One region of the Streptomyces sp. NBC_00386 genome, then DNA from elsewhere that is predicted to be linked to it. Evidence: predicted binding sites of a transcription regulator. Region 1 holds the regulator's gene; each other region holds the start of a gene.
The links. The regulator HrcA, encoded in region 1, represses chaperone genes, less so after heat shock. The targets are predictions, from matches to a motif close to TTNGCACTCNGNNNNNCNGAGTGCNAA.
Positions count from the first base shown of each region.

Region 2: a site for HrcA is predicted at 2,576-2,602, ahead of groES (co-chaperone GroES). Genes of this name have one in related genera too.
Region 3: a site for HrcA is predicted at 2,258-2,284, ahead of groL (chaperonin GroEL). Genes of this name have one in related genera too.

Region 1 covers NZ_CP107950.1:6,328,592-6,332,751, forward strand. Annotated here, with positions in the region: gene OG780_RS27730 (MBL fold metallo-hydrolase) at 6-752, opposite strand; gene hrcA (heat-inducible transcriptional repressor HrcA) at 931-1,947, shown strand; gene dnaJ (molecular chaperone DnaJ) at 1,948-3,084, shown strand; gene OG780_RS27745 (nitronate monooxygenase) at 3,194-4,160, shown strand, end outside.
Region 2 covers NZ_CP107950.1:3,956,830-3,960,989, forward strand. Annotated here, with positions in the region: gene groL (chaperonin GroEL) at 342-1,967, opposite strand; gene groES (co-chaperone GroES) at 2,123-2,431, opposite strand; gene OG780_RS17185 (polysaccharide deacetylase family protein) at 2,761-3,513, opposite strand; gene OG780_RS17190 (class I SAM-dependent methyltransferase) at 3,772-4,160, shown strand, end outside.
Region 3 covers NZ_CP107950.1:5,294,484-5,298,643, forward strand. Annotated here, with positions in the region: gene thrC (threonine synthase) at 1-1,097, shown strand, start outside; gene OG780_RS23385 (MoaD/ThiS family protein) at 1,094-1,369, shown strand; gene OG780_RS23390 (cold-shock protein) at 1,811-2,014, shown strand; gene groL (chaperonin GroEL) at 2,410-4,035, shown strand.

The DNA.
Region 1 (4,160 bases):
CGCGCTCAGCCGGAACCCGCTGTGCCGGAACCCGTCGCGCCGAAACGTGCCGCCAAGGCGTCCCGTTGGGTCCGTACGAACGCGGCGTCCACGACCGCCCCGTGCCCGGGGACGTACAGCGCGTCCTCGCCGCCCAGTCCGAGCAGCCGGTCGAGGGCCGCGGGCCAGCGCGACGGTACGGCGTCGGGGCCCGCCTGGGGCTCGCCCGACTCCTCGACCAGGTCGCCGCAGAACACCACCGCCGGGTCGCCGGGCACGACGGCCACGAGGTCGTGGGCGGTGTGGCCCTCGCCCGTCCGCACCAGCCGGACCTCGACGCCGCCGCCGAGATCCAGGTCCCGGCTGCTCCGGACGAAGCCGCGGGGGCGTACGAGGGTGTCGGCCGCCTCCTCCGCCGCCCTCGGGTCGAGACCGTTGCGCACCGCGTCCGCGCACAGCTCGTCGCGGCCGTTCTCGTACGCCTCGGACGAACCGTCGGCGACGAGGATCCGCACGCCCGCGAACGCCGCGGCACCGAACACGTGGTCGAAATGCGGGTGGGTGAGCGCGATATGAGTCACACGTCCGCCGGTCAGGGCCCGCGCATCGGCGCACAGCGCGGCGCCCTCCGCGAGGCTCGACCCGGCGTCGATCATCAGCGCCGCCCCCTCGCCGACGACGAGCCCGGCCGTGCAGTCCCAGCCCGGAAGCCGCCGTCGCCCCACCCGGGGCGCCAGCCTTTCCCACCCGAGCTCTTCCCAAGTCAGCCTCATGCGGCGACGCTAACGGTGACCGGGTGCCGTGCACGACATCGCAGGCCCGCCCTTGCCCGGGGCGTGCCTCACCGCCGTACACTGAGCTGGGGAACGTTGGCACTCGCGTGCGCTGAGTGCCAGACGAAAGCCACGAAGACCACGAAGACCACCAAGTCGACTCCTGGAGGTGTGCGCGATGCTCAGCGAACGCAGGCTCGAGGTGCTGCGCGCCATCGTCCAGGACTACGTGGGCACCGAGGAGCCGGTCGGCTCCAAGGCGCTCACCGAGCGGCACCGGCTGGGCGTCTCGCCCGCGACCGTCCGCAACGATATGGCGGTCCTGGAGGACGAGGGGTACATCGCCCAGCCGCACACCAGTGCCGGGCGCATCCCCACGGACAAGGGCTACCGCCTCTTCGTCGACAAGCTCGCCGGCGTCAAGCCGATGACCGCGCCCGAGCGCCGCGCCATCCAGAACTTCCTGGACGGTGCCGTCGACCTGGACGACGTCGTCGGCCGGACCGTGCGGCTGCTCGCGCAGCTCACCCGGCAGGTCGCCGTCGTGCAGTACCCCTCGCTGACCCGCTCGACCGTGCGCCATGTGGAGCTGCTGTCCATGGCTCCCGCACGGGTGATGCTCGTGCTGATCACGGACACCGGCCGGGTCGAGCAGCGCATGATCAACTGCCCGGCGCCGTTCGGTGAGACGTCGCTGGCGGACCTGCGGGCCCGGCTCAACAGCCGGGTCGCGGGGCGTCCCTTCGCGGACGTCCCGCAGCTCGTCCAGGACCTCCCGGACGCCTTCGAGGCGGAGGACCGGGGTACGGTCTCGACAGTGCTCTCCACACTGCTGGAGACACTCGTCGAGGAGACCGAGGAGCGGCTGATGATCGGCGGTACCGCCAATCTCACGCGATTCGGACATGACTTCCCTCTCACCATCCGGCCGGTGCTCGAAGCGCTGGAGGAGCAGGTCGTGCTCCTCAAGTTGCTTGGAGAGGCCGGAGATTCGAGCATGACCGTGCGAATCGGGCATGAGAACGCGTACGAGGGACTCAACTCCACGTCCGTGGTCTCGGTCGGCTACGGTTCGGGCGGCGAAGCAGTAGCCAAACTCGGCGTGGTCGGCCCGACCCGCATGGATTACCCGGGAACGATGGGAGCGGTACGAGCGGTGGCACGGTACGTCGGACAGATCCTGGCGGAGTCGTAAGTGGCCACGGACTACTACGCCGTACTCGGCGTGCGCCGCGACGCGTCCCAGGACGAGATCAAGAAGGCGTTCCGGAGGCTCGCTCGCGAGCTGCACCCGGACGTCAATCCCGATCCGAAGACGCAGGAGCGGTTCAAAGAGATCAACGCCGCGTACGAGGTGTTGTCGGACCCGCAGAAGAAGCAGGTCTACGACCTCGGCGGTGACCCGCTGTCCCAGCAGGGCGGCGCCGGCGCCGCCGGCTTCGGCGCGGGCGGCTTCGGGAACTTCTCGGACATCATGGACGCGTTCTTCGGCACGGCGTCGCAGCGCGGACCGCGCTCGCGCACCCGCCGGGGCCAGGACGCCATGATCCGGCTGGAGATCGAGCTCGACGAGGCGGCCTTCGGCACCACGAAGGACATCCAGGTCGACACGGCCGTCGTCTGCGGCACCTGCAACGGCGAGGGCGCCGCACCCGGCACCTCCGCGCAGACCTGTGACATGTGCCGCGGCCGCGGCGAGGTGTCCCAGGTGACGCGGTCCTTCCTCGGCCAGGTCATGACCTCACGGCCGTGTCCGCAGTGCCAGGGCTTCGGCACCGTCGTCCCGACCCCGTGCCACGAGTGCGCGGGCGACGGCCGGGTCCGTTCCCGTCGCACCCTCACGGTCAAGATCCCGGCGGGTGTGGACAACGGCACCCGGATCCAGCTCGCGGGCGAGGGCGAGGTCGGCCCCGGCGGCGGCCCCGCCGGCGACCTGTACGTCGAGATCCACGAGCTGCCGCACTCGACCTTCCAGCGGCGCGGGGACGACCTGCACTGCACGGTCACCCTCCCGATGACGGCGGCGGCCCTCGGCACGAAGGTGCCGCTGGAGACCCTCGACGGCATGGAGGAGGTCGACATCCGTCCGGGCACGCAGTCCGGCCAGTCGATCCCGCTGCACGGCCGGGGTGTCACCCACCTGCGCGGCGGCGGCCGCGGCGACCTCATCGTGCACGTCGAGGTCACCACGCCGACCAAGCTCGACCCGGAGATGGAGCGGGTGCTGCGCGAGCTCGCCAAGCTGCGTGGCGAGGAGCGGCCCACGGGTCAGTTCCAGCCCGGTCAGCAGGGACTCTTCTCCCGGCTGAAGGACGCCTTCAACGGCCGCTGATCCAAGCGGGGCACGGGGCGGGACACGCCCCGTGCCCTCCATGTCGGAGGCACTATCCGGACGGGCGACCGGTTTCTGACTTGTCCCGGGGACGTGACAACATGCCGTCATGTCCTCCGCGCTGACCGATCTCTTCCCTCACCCGATCGTGCAGGCCCCCATGGCGGGCGGAGTCTCCGTCCCGCAGCTCGCGGCCGCCGTGTCCGAGGCCGGCGGGCTCGGCTTCCTCGCGGCGGGGTACAAGACCGCCGACGGCATGTACCAGGAGATCAAGCAGCTGCGCGGGCTGACCGGCCGTCCCTTCGGCGTCAACCTGTTCCTGCCGCAGCCCGAGCACGCGGACGCCGCCTCGGTCGAGGTGTACGCCCACCAGCTCGCCGGCGAGGCCGCCTGGTACGAGACCGAGCTCGGCGATCCGGACAACGGCCGCGACGACGGTTACGACGCCAAACTCGCCGTCCTGCTCGACAACCCGGTGGCGGCGGTCTCCTTCCACTTCGGCGTCCCGAAGCCGGAGGTGCTGGAGTCGCTGCGGCGCGCGGGCACCCTCACCCTGGTCACCGCCACCACGGCCGAGGAAGCCCTCGGCGTGCAGCGGGCCGGCGCCGACGCGGTCGTCGTGCAGGGCATCGAGGCCGGCGGACACCAGGGCACCCACCGGGACAACCCGGAGACGGACGGCACGGGCGTCGGCCTGCTCACGCTGGTCGCGCGGGTCCGCGAGACCGTGGGGATCCCGGTCGTCGCGGCCGGCGGCATCATGCGCGGCAGCCAGATCGCCGCCGTCCTCGCCGCGGGCGCGAACGCGGCCCAGCTCGGCACCGCCTTCCTCGCCACCCCCGAGTCCGGCGCGAGCGCCGTGCACAAACAGGCGCTGACCGACCCCCTGTACGTACGCACGGAGCTCACACGCGCCTTCTCCGGACGCCCGGCGCGAGCGCTGGCCAACCGCTTCATGCGCGAGCACGGCCCGTACGCCCCCGCCGCCTACCCCGAGGTCCACCACCTCACCCTGCCGCTGCGCAAGGCGGCCGCGAAGGCGGGCGACGCGCAGGGCATGGCACTGTGGGCGGGAC
Region 2 (4,160 bases), 2.4 Mb from region 1:
CTCTGCGTAATGGTCACTCAGTAGTGGTAGCGAGCCTTGATGATCACGATTTCCTTCTCGGTGGCCCGGTAGACCAGCCGGTGTGTGCCCGCCGATGCCGCCGCCCGTGTCCCACCCGTATGCCGGTCCGTCTCGACGGGGAACTCCTGCGGCAGCAGTTCCCGGAAGGCGCCCCCGCGTGACCAGGCAAGACGTTCCTGACGTCAAAGACGCGTCGGCGCGCCCGCCGGACAGCACTTCGCCCCGCCGCGGTGCGGCGGGGCGAAGCGGTCAAGCGCTGTTCGACGAACGGCGTCCCTTGAGGGGCATCGGCCCCGTCCTCAGGGAGTTCCCGCTGTACGTCAGTGGGAGTGCCCGTGGCCGCCGTGGCCGGCGTCGCCCTCGTCCTCGGCCGGCTTCTCGACGACCAGGGTCTCGGTCGTCAGGAGCAGGGAGGCGATGGAGGCGGCGTTCTCCAGGGCGGAGCGGGTGACCTTGACCGGGTCGATGACGCCGGCCTTGACCAGGTCGCCGTACTCGCCGGTGGCGGCGTTGAAGCCCTGGCCCTTGTCGAGCTCGGCGACCTTGGCGGTGATGACGTAACCCTCCAGGCCGGAGTTCTCGGCGATCCAGCGCAGCGGCTCGACGGCGGCGCGGCGGACGACCGCGACACCCGTGGCCTCGTCGCCGGTCTTGCCGAGGTTGCCCTCGAGGACCTTCACGGCGTGGACGAGCGCGGAGCCACCACCGGAGACGATGCCCTCCTCGACCGCGGCGCGGGTCGCGGAGATGGCGTCCTCCAGACGGTGCTTCTTCTCCTTGAGCTCCACCTCGGTGGCGGCGCCGACCTTGATCACGCACACGCCGCCGGCCAGCTTCGCGAGGCGCTCCTGGAGCTTCTCGCGGTCCCAGTCGGAGTCGGTGTTCTCGATCTCGGCCTTGATCTGGTTGACGCGGCCGACGACCTCGTCGCTGCTGCCGGCACCGTCGACGATCGTGGTGTCGTCCTTGGTGACGGTCACGCGGCGGGCGCTGCCGAGCACGTCCAGGCCGACCTGGTCGAGCTTGAGGCCGACCTCCTCGGCGATGACCTGACCACCGGTGAGGGTGGCGATGTCGCCGAGCATGGCCTTGCGGCGGTCACCGAAGCCGGGGGCCTTCACGGCGACGGCGTTGAACGTGCCGCGGATCTTGTTCACGACCAGGGTCGACAGGGCTTCGCCCTCGACGTCCTCGGCGATGATCAGCAGCGGCTTGGAGGCGTTCGACTGGATGACCTTCTCCAGCAGCGGCAGCAGGTCCTGGATGGAGCTGATCTTGCCCTGGTGGATGAGGATGTACGGGTCGTCGAGGACGGCCTCCATACGCTCCTGGTCGGACACCATGTACGGGGACAGGTAGCCCTTGTCGAAGGCCATGCCCTCGGTGAAGTCCAGCTCCAGACCGAAGGTGTTGGACTCCTCGACGGTGATGACACCGTCCTTGCCGACCTTGTCCATCGCCTCGGCGATGAGCTCGCCGACCTGGCTGTCCTGCGCGGAGAGCCCGGCCACGGCGGCGATGTCGGACTTGTCGTCGATCGGGCGGGCCGTCGCGAGGAGCTCCTCGGAGACGGCCTTGACCGCGGCGTCGATGCCCTTCTTGAGCAGCGCCGGGGAGGCACCCGCGGCGACGTTCTTCAGGCCCTCGCGCACGAGCGCCTGGGCCAGCACGGTGGCGGTGGTCGTACCGTCACCCGCGATGTCGTTGGTCTTGGTCGCCACCTCCTTCACCAGCTGGGCGCCGAGGTTCTCGAACGGGTCCTCGACCTCGACCTCACGGGCGATGGTCACGCCGTCGTTGGTGATGGTGGGGGCGCCGAACTTCTTGTCGATGACGACGTTGCGGCCCTTGGGGCCGATCGTCACCTTCACCGTGTCGGCAAGCTTGTTGACGCCGCGCTCAAGGGCGCGACGGGCGTCCTCGTCGAACTTCAGGATCTTCGCCATGGGAGCGGTTCAGCCCTCTCGGAAAACTTGGGAGAAACGAACGGCGCCCCCAGCGCCCGGTTCATCGAAAGTAGCGGGGGCCAGGGGCGCAGTTCACTGCAATGCTTGGTGCGGGGTTGTCCGGGGGAAGCCCCCGAACGCCCTTACCGGGTGAATTACTTCTCGATGATCGCGAGCACGTCGCGAGCCGAGAGGACGAGGTACTCCTCGCCGTTGTACTTCACCTCGGTGCCGCCGTACTTGCTGTAGAGAACGATGTCGCCGACGGCGACGTCGAGCTCGACACGCTTGCCGTCCTCGATGCGACCCGGGCCCACGGCCAGGACGACGCCCTCCTGGGGCTTCTCCTTGGCCGTGTCCGGGATGACCAGGCCGGAGGCCGTGGTCTGCTCGGCGTCGAGCGGCTGGACCACAATGCGGTCCTCAAGCGGCTTGATGGCAACCTTGGAGCTGGTGGTCGTCACGATCCGACCTCCCCCTTCGGAGATCTCACGGGGTTAACTGTCTGAGGTGGCGACCAGGTGGATCCGTCGTCGCGGGTGCCGGATCTGCCCGTCGCTATTGGCACTCTCCAGGGGGGAGTGCCAGACCTGAGACTATGACTGTGATTAGCACTCGGTCAAGCGGAGTGCCAAAGGCAGTCGGCGTGGCGTGGGCCGGAACGTGCCGGACCGCACCGAATGGACGCTTCCCCGGGGGCAACTCTCCGGTCGCTCCGGCGGCAGCTCTCCCGTCGACCCGGGGCAACTCTCCGGTCGCCCCCCCCGGGGGGCAGCTCTCCGGTCGGCGCCTTCTAGAGGTAGTTCTCCAGCCGCGCCAGGGTGAAGCCCTCGCGCTGGATCCGGCGGAGCAGGCGGAGCGTGGCGCCCGTGAGATCGGGTTCGGCGGGGCCGGAGAGGATGTCGCCCGGCCGGAGCGGGTGCGCGTCGGCCGTCCTGCCGAGGACGATCGCGGCGACCCCGCAGTCGGCGGCGGCGCGCAGGGTGGTGTCGTCGTACCGGCCGTACGGGGGCCGCAGCAGCCGGGGCCGGACGCCGAAGCGCCGCGTGAGCTTGTCCTGCTGTCCGCAGATCTCGGCACGCTGGCCGGCGTAGGGCAGACCGCGCAGCGTGGCGTGGTCGAGGGTGTGGTTCTGGACGCTCGCGCCGACCGCGCGCAGCCGGGCGAAGCGCCCGTAGCCGGGGCCGGCGACCCGGTCCGTGAGGAACACGCTGACCGGCAGGCGCAGTTCGCGGACCATGTCGGCGAACCGCGGATCGCGCTCCGCCCCGTCGTCGTACGTCAGGAAGACCACCTTGTCGCGGGTGCGCACCTGGTTCACGACGGGCGGCAGTCCGGTGTCCGCGGTGCGCGCGGTGGTCCGCTCGGGCACGTCCGGCGCGGGGGTGAGCGGGGTGGCCAGACCCCAACGGCGGTACGCCGACTCCGTCGGGTGCACCCGCTGGGCCGCCTTCTTGCCGAGCCGTTCGATGGGGTCGACGGACTGCGCGCAGCCGCTGAGCAGTACCGCCACGAGCAGCCCGGCGGCCGGCACCCGCACCCTCACGGGTAGTCCTCCAGGCGCGCGACCGCGTACCCCTGGCCGGCGCGCCGGGCCTGGGGCAGGCTCAGCCTGTCCGCGCAGGCGGCGAGGGCGAGGGCGGGCACGCCGACTCCCCGGCGCGCACCATCCCCGTTTGCGCCGGTTTTATCATTTTGTCGTACGTGTCGCATGGAGCCGGATCCTCCCAGCTCACCGCCCCCGCGAGGGCCCCGACACCGCCGCCGGAAGCACACCGTCCACCGACTGGCCCACAATGGCCGGGTGAACGACGTCTCCTTCGCCCCGCTCCTCACCGCCGAGGGCCGCGCCCTGCTCGACGAGGTCCGCGCCACCGAACCGGCACAGGAACTGGCCGTCGCCACCCGGCTGCGCCGCGACCACCCCGCCGAACTGGTCTCGGCGGCCCTCGGCCAGGCACGGCTGCGGCAACGGGCGGTGGCGAAGTTCGGCGCCGAGGACGCCGGACGGATGTTCTTCACCCCGAACGGGGTCGAGCAGTCCACCCGGACGACCGTGGCCGTACACCGGGCCGAGCGGCTGCGCGCGCTGGGGGTCCGCTCCGTCGCCGACCTGTGCTGCGGCATCGGCGGCGACGCCATCGCGCTGGCCCGCGCCGGAATCCGCGTCCTGGCCGTCGACCGCGACCCCCT
Region 3 (4,160 bases), 1.0 Mb from region 1:
CGGGACCCGCGAACATCTGGCGCTACGCGCCGCTGCTGCCCGTCCCCGCGGACGTGGCGGACAAGCCCAACATCAACCCCGGCTGGACCAAGCTCGTGCAGGCCGACAACCTGGCCCGTGAGCTCGGTGTCGACGCCGGAAAGCTCTTCGTCAAGGACGACTCCGGCAACCCGACGCACTCCTTCAAGGACCGCGTCGTCGCCCAGGCCATCGAAGCGGCCCGCGTCTTCGGCTTCACCACCCTCTCCTGCTCCTCCACGGGCAACCTCGCCGGCGCCGTGGGCGCCGCGGCGGCCCGCGCCGGCTTCCGTTCCTGCGTGTTCATCCCGCACGACCTGGAGCAGGGCAAGGTCGTCATGGCCGCGGTCTACGGCGGCGAGCTCGTCGGCATCCAGGGCAACTACGACGACGTGAACCGCTTCTGCTCCGAGCTGATCGGCGACCCGGCCGGCGAGGGCTGGGGCTTCGTCAACGTCAACCTGCGGCCCTACTACGCCGAGGGCTCCAAGACCCTGGCGTACGAGATCTGCGAGCAGCTCGGCTGGAAGCTCCCCGACCAGCTCGTCGTGCCGATCGCCTCCGGCTCCCAGCTCACGAAGATCGACAAGGGCCTGCAGGAGCTGATCAAGCTCGGGCTCGTCGAGGACAGGCCCTACAAGATCTTCGGCGCCCAGGCCGAGGGCTGCTCCCCGGTGTCCGTCGCCTACAAGGCCGGCCACGACGTCGTACGGCCGCAGAAGCCGGACACCATCGCCAAGTCGCTCGCCATCGGCAACCCCGCGGACGGGCCGTACGTGCTCGACATCGCGCGGCGCACCGGCGGTGCCGTGGAGGACGTGAACGACGAGCAGATCGTCGACGCGATCAAGCTGCTCGCGCGCACCGAGGGCATCTTCGCGGAGACGGCCGGCGGCGTGACCGTCGGCGTCACCCGCAAGCTGATCGAGAACGGTCTCCTCGACCCGACCCTCACCACGGTCGTGCTGAACACCGGCGACGGCCTCAAGACCCTGGACGCGGTGGCCTCGGACACCGGGCTGACCGCGACCATCCGCCCGAACCTCGACTCCTTCCGAGAGGCTGGCCTCGCATCATGAGCGTCAACGTCCGCATCCCCACCATCCTGCGCACCTACACCGGTGGCGCCGCCGAGGTGACGGCCGAGGGCACGACCCTCGCCGAGGTCATCAGCGACCTGGAGAAGAACCACACGGGCATCGCCGCGCGCGTCCTGGACGACCAGGGCAAGCTGCGCCGCTTCGTCAACGTGTACGTCAACGACGACGACGTTCGCTTCGAGCAGGGCCTGGAGACGGCGACTCCGGACGGTGTGGGCGTCTCGATCATTCCGGCCGTCGCCGGAGGCTGATCGTTACCCTCGGTAATGCCGAACACAGTGCGTTCACATAATTGCCCCCTCCGTAAGACAAACGGAGGGGGCAATTCTGTAGGGTTGAGCGCGCTAGAGTTGGGGAAGCCGCTCCAATTTGGATGTTGGTTTCATGCCGGACGCATATGAGTGAGCGTTCGCGGGCCGACAAGAAGTAGCCAAACTGGCTCGCCTTTTTGGGCATTTTATGGCATTTGCGGGGCCCGACTTGCCCCGAATCCTTGCGCATTCTCCGCATATCATTGATCGGCCATGCCCAGAATTCTCGTCCGATTGACCTGTTGCAGAGGGCAGTTGGACAGATACATTCAGCCGCGGTCGACGCGTTCCGGCGCACACCCCCAACCGTTGGGGGGTGAGGTCTGACCCGGATCCGCGAAGTGTGGATCTGTGCAAGGGCCAGTAATAGGGGAGTTAGGCATGGCTCAGGGCACCGTCAAGTGGTTCAACGCGGAGAAGGGGTACGGCTTCATCGCGGTCGACGGTGGTGCGGACGTCTTCGTGCACTACAGCGCGATTCAGATGGACGGCTACCGCACCCTTGAAGAGGGTCAGCGAGTGGAGTTCGAAATCTCGCAGGGCCAGAAGGGTCCGCAGGCGGACATGGTCAAACTCGCCGTCTGATCGGGCGCGAACGACCACCGACGCAACTCACATACGAGGGGCCCGCATCCCACAGGGATGCGGGCCCCTCGTACGTCCCCGGCCACCTCCGGCCGTCCTCCGCTTGTCCTGCGCGCGCCCGCGAGCGTGCCCGTGCGGGGCCGCGCGAGGGCCGCCCTCCAGGGCGCGCGTGGAGGTCGCCCATCGGCCCCGTTTTCGTGAGAGGCGCTTGCACTCGCAGTGGTCGAGTGCTAATCATTGGCGTTAGCACTCTCCCAGTGAGAGTGACAGAACTTGGATCGGGTCAGCGAGGCCCGCGGGCCTGTGGGGCAAGGAACCACAAGGCTTGCAGGCCGTCCGTCGCGGGCGCGGGCACGATCCGGAGCAATCCACCCCGTCCGGGAGGACCACTTCACATGGCCAAGATCATCGCGTTCAACGAGGAGGCACGGCGCGGTCTCGAGCGCGGGATGAACCAGCTCGCTGACGCCGTCAAGGTCACCCTCGGCCCCAAGGGCCGTAACGTCGTCCTCGAGAAGAAGTGGGGCGCCCCCACGATCACCAACGATGGTGTTTCCATCGCCAAGGAGATCGAGCTCGAGGACCCGTACGAGAAGATCGGCGCCGAGCTGGTCAAGGAAGTCGCCAAGAAGACGGACGACGTCGCCGGCGACGGTACGACCACGGCGACCGTGCTGGCCCAGGCGCTCGTGCGCGAGGGTCTGCGCAACGTCGCCGCCGGCGCCAACCCGATGGCCCTCAAGCGCGGTATCGAGAAGGCCGTCGAGGCCGTCTCCGGTGCCCTGCTGGAGCAGGCGAAGGATGTCGAGACCAAGGAGCAGATCGCTTCGACGGCCTCCATCTCCGCCGCCGACACCCAGATCGGCGAGCTCATCGCCGAGGCGATGGACAAGGTCGGCAAGGAAGGCGTCATCACCGTCGAGGAGTCCCAGACCTTCGGTCTGGAGCTGGAGCTCACCGAGGGTATGCGCTTCGACAAGGGCTACATCTCGGCGTACTTCGCCACCGACATGGAGCGTATGGAGGCCGTCCTCGACGACCCGTACATCCTGATCGCGAACTCCAAGATCGCGAACGTGAAGGACCTGCTCCCGCTCCTGGAGAAGGTCATGCAGGGCGGCAAGCCGCTGCTGATCATCGCCGAGGACGTCGAGGGCGAGGCCCTGTCGACCCTGGTCGTCAACAAGATCCGTGGCACCTTCAAGTCCGTCGCCGTCAAGGCTCCGGGCTTCGGTGACCGCCGCAAGGCCATGCTCGGCGACATCGCCATCCTCACGGGCGGCGAGGTCATCTCCGAGGAGGTCGGCCTCAAGCTGGAGAACGCGGGTCTGGACCTGCTGGGCCGCGCCCGCAAGGTCGTCATCACCAAGGACGAGACCACGATCGTCGACGGGTCCGGCTCCGCCGACCAGGTCGCCGGCCGTGTGAACCAGATCCGTGCCGAGATCGAGAACTCGGACTCGGACTACGACCGCGAGAAGCTCCAGGAGCGTCTGGCGAAGCTGGCCGGCGGCGTGGCCGTCATCAAGGCCGGTGCCGCCACCGAGGTCGAGCTCAAGGAGCGCAAGCACCGCATCGAGGACGCCGTTCGCAACGCGAAGGCGGCTGTCGAGGAGGGCATCGTCGCCGGTGGTGGCGTGGCCCTGCTCCAGGCTTCCTCGGTCTTCGAGAAGCTCGAGCTCACGGGTGACGAGGCGACCGGCGCCAACGCCGTGCGTCTCGCCCTGGAGGCCCCGCTCAAGCAGATCGCCGTCAACGGTGGTCTCGAGGGTGGCGTCATCGTCGAGAAGGTGCGCAACCTGCCCGTCGGCCACGGCCTGAACGCCGCGACCGGTGAGTACGTCGACATGATCGCCGAAGGCATCATCGACCCGGCGAAGGTGACCCGTTCCGCTCTGCAGAACGCCGCCTCCATCGCCGCGCTGTTCCTGACCACCGAGGCCGTCATCGCCGACAAGCCGGAGAAGGCCGCTGCCGGCGGCGCTCCGGGCGGCATGCCGGGCGGTGACATGGACTTCTGATCGACCCCGGTCGATCAACCGTCCTGACGTTCCGAGGGCGGCACCTTCCCGCAAGGGGGGTGCCGCCCTCGGGCGTTTCCCGGCCCGCCCCCGGACGGCTCCCGGGGGTACGCCGGGTCCACGAC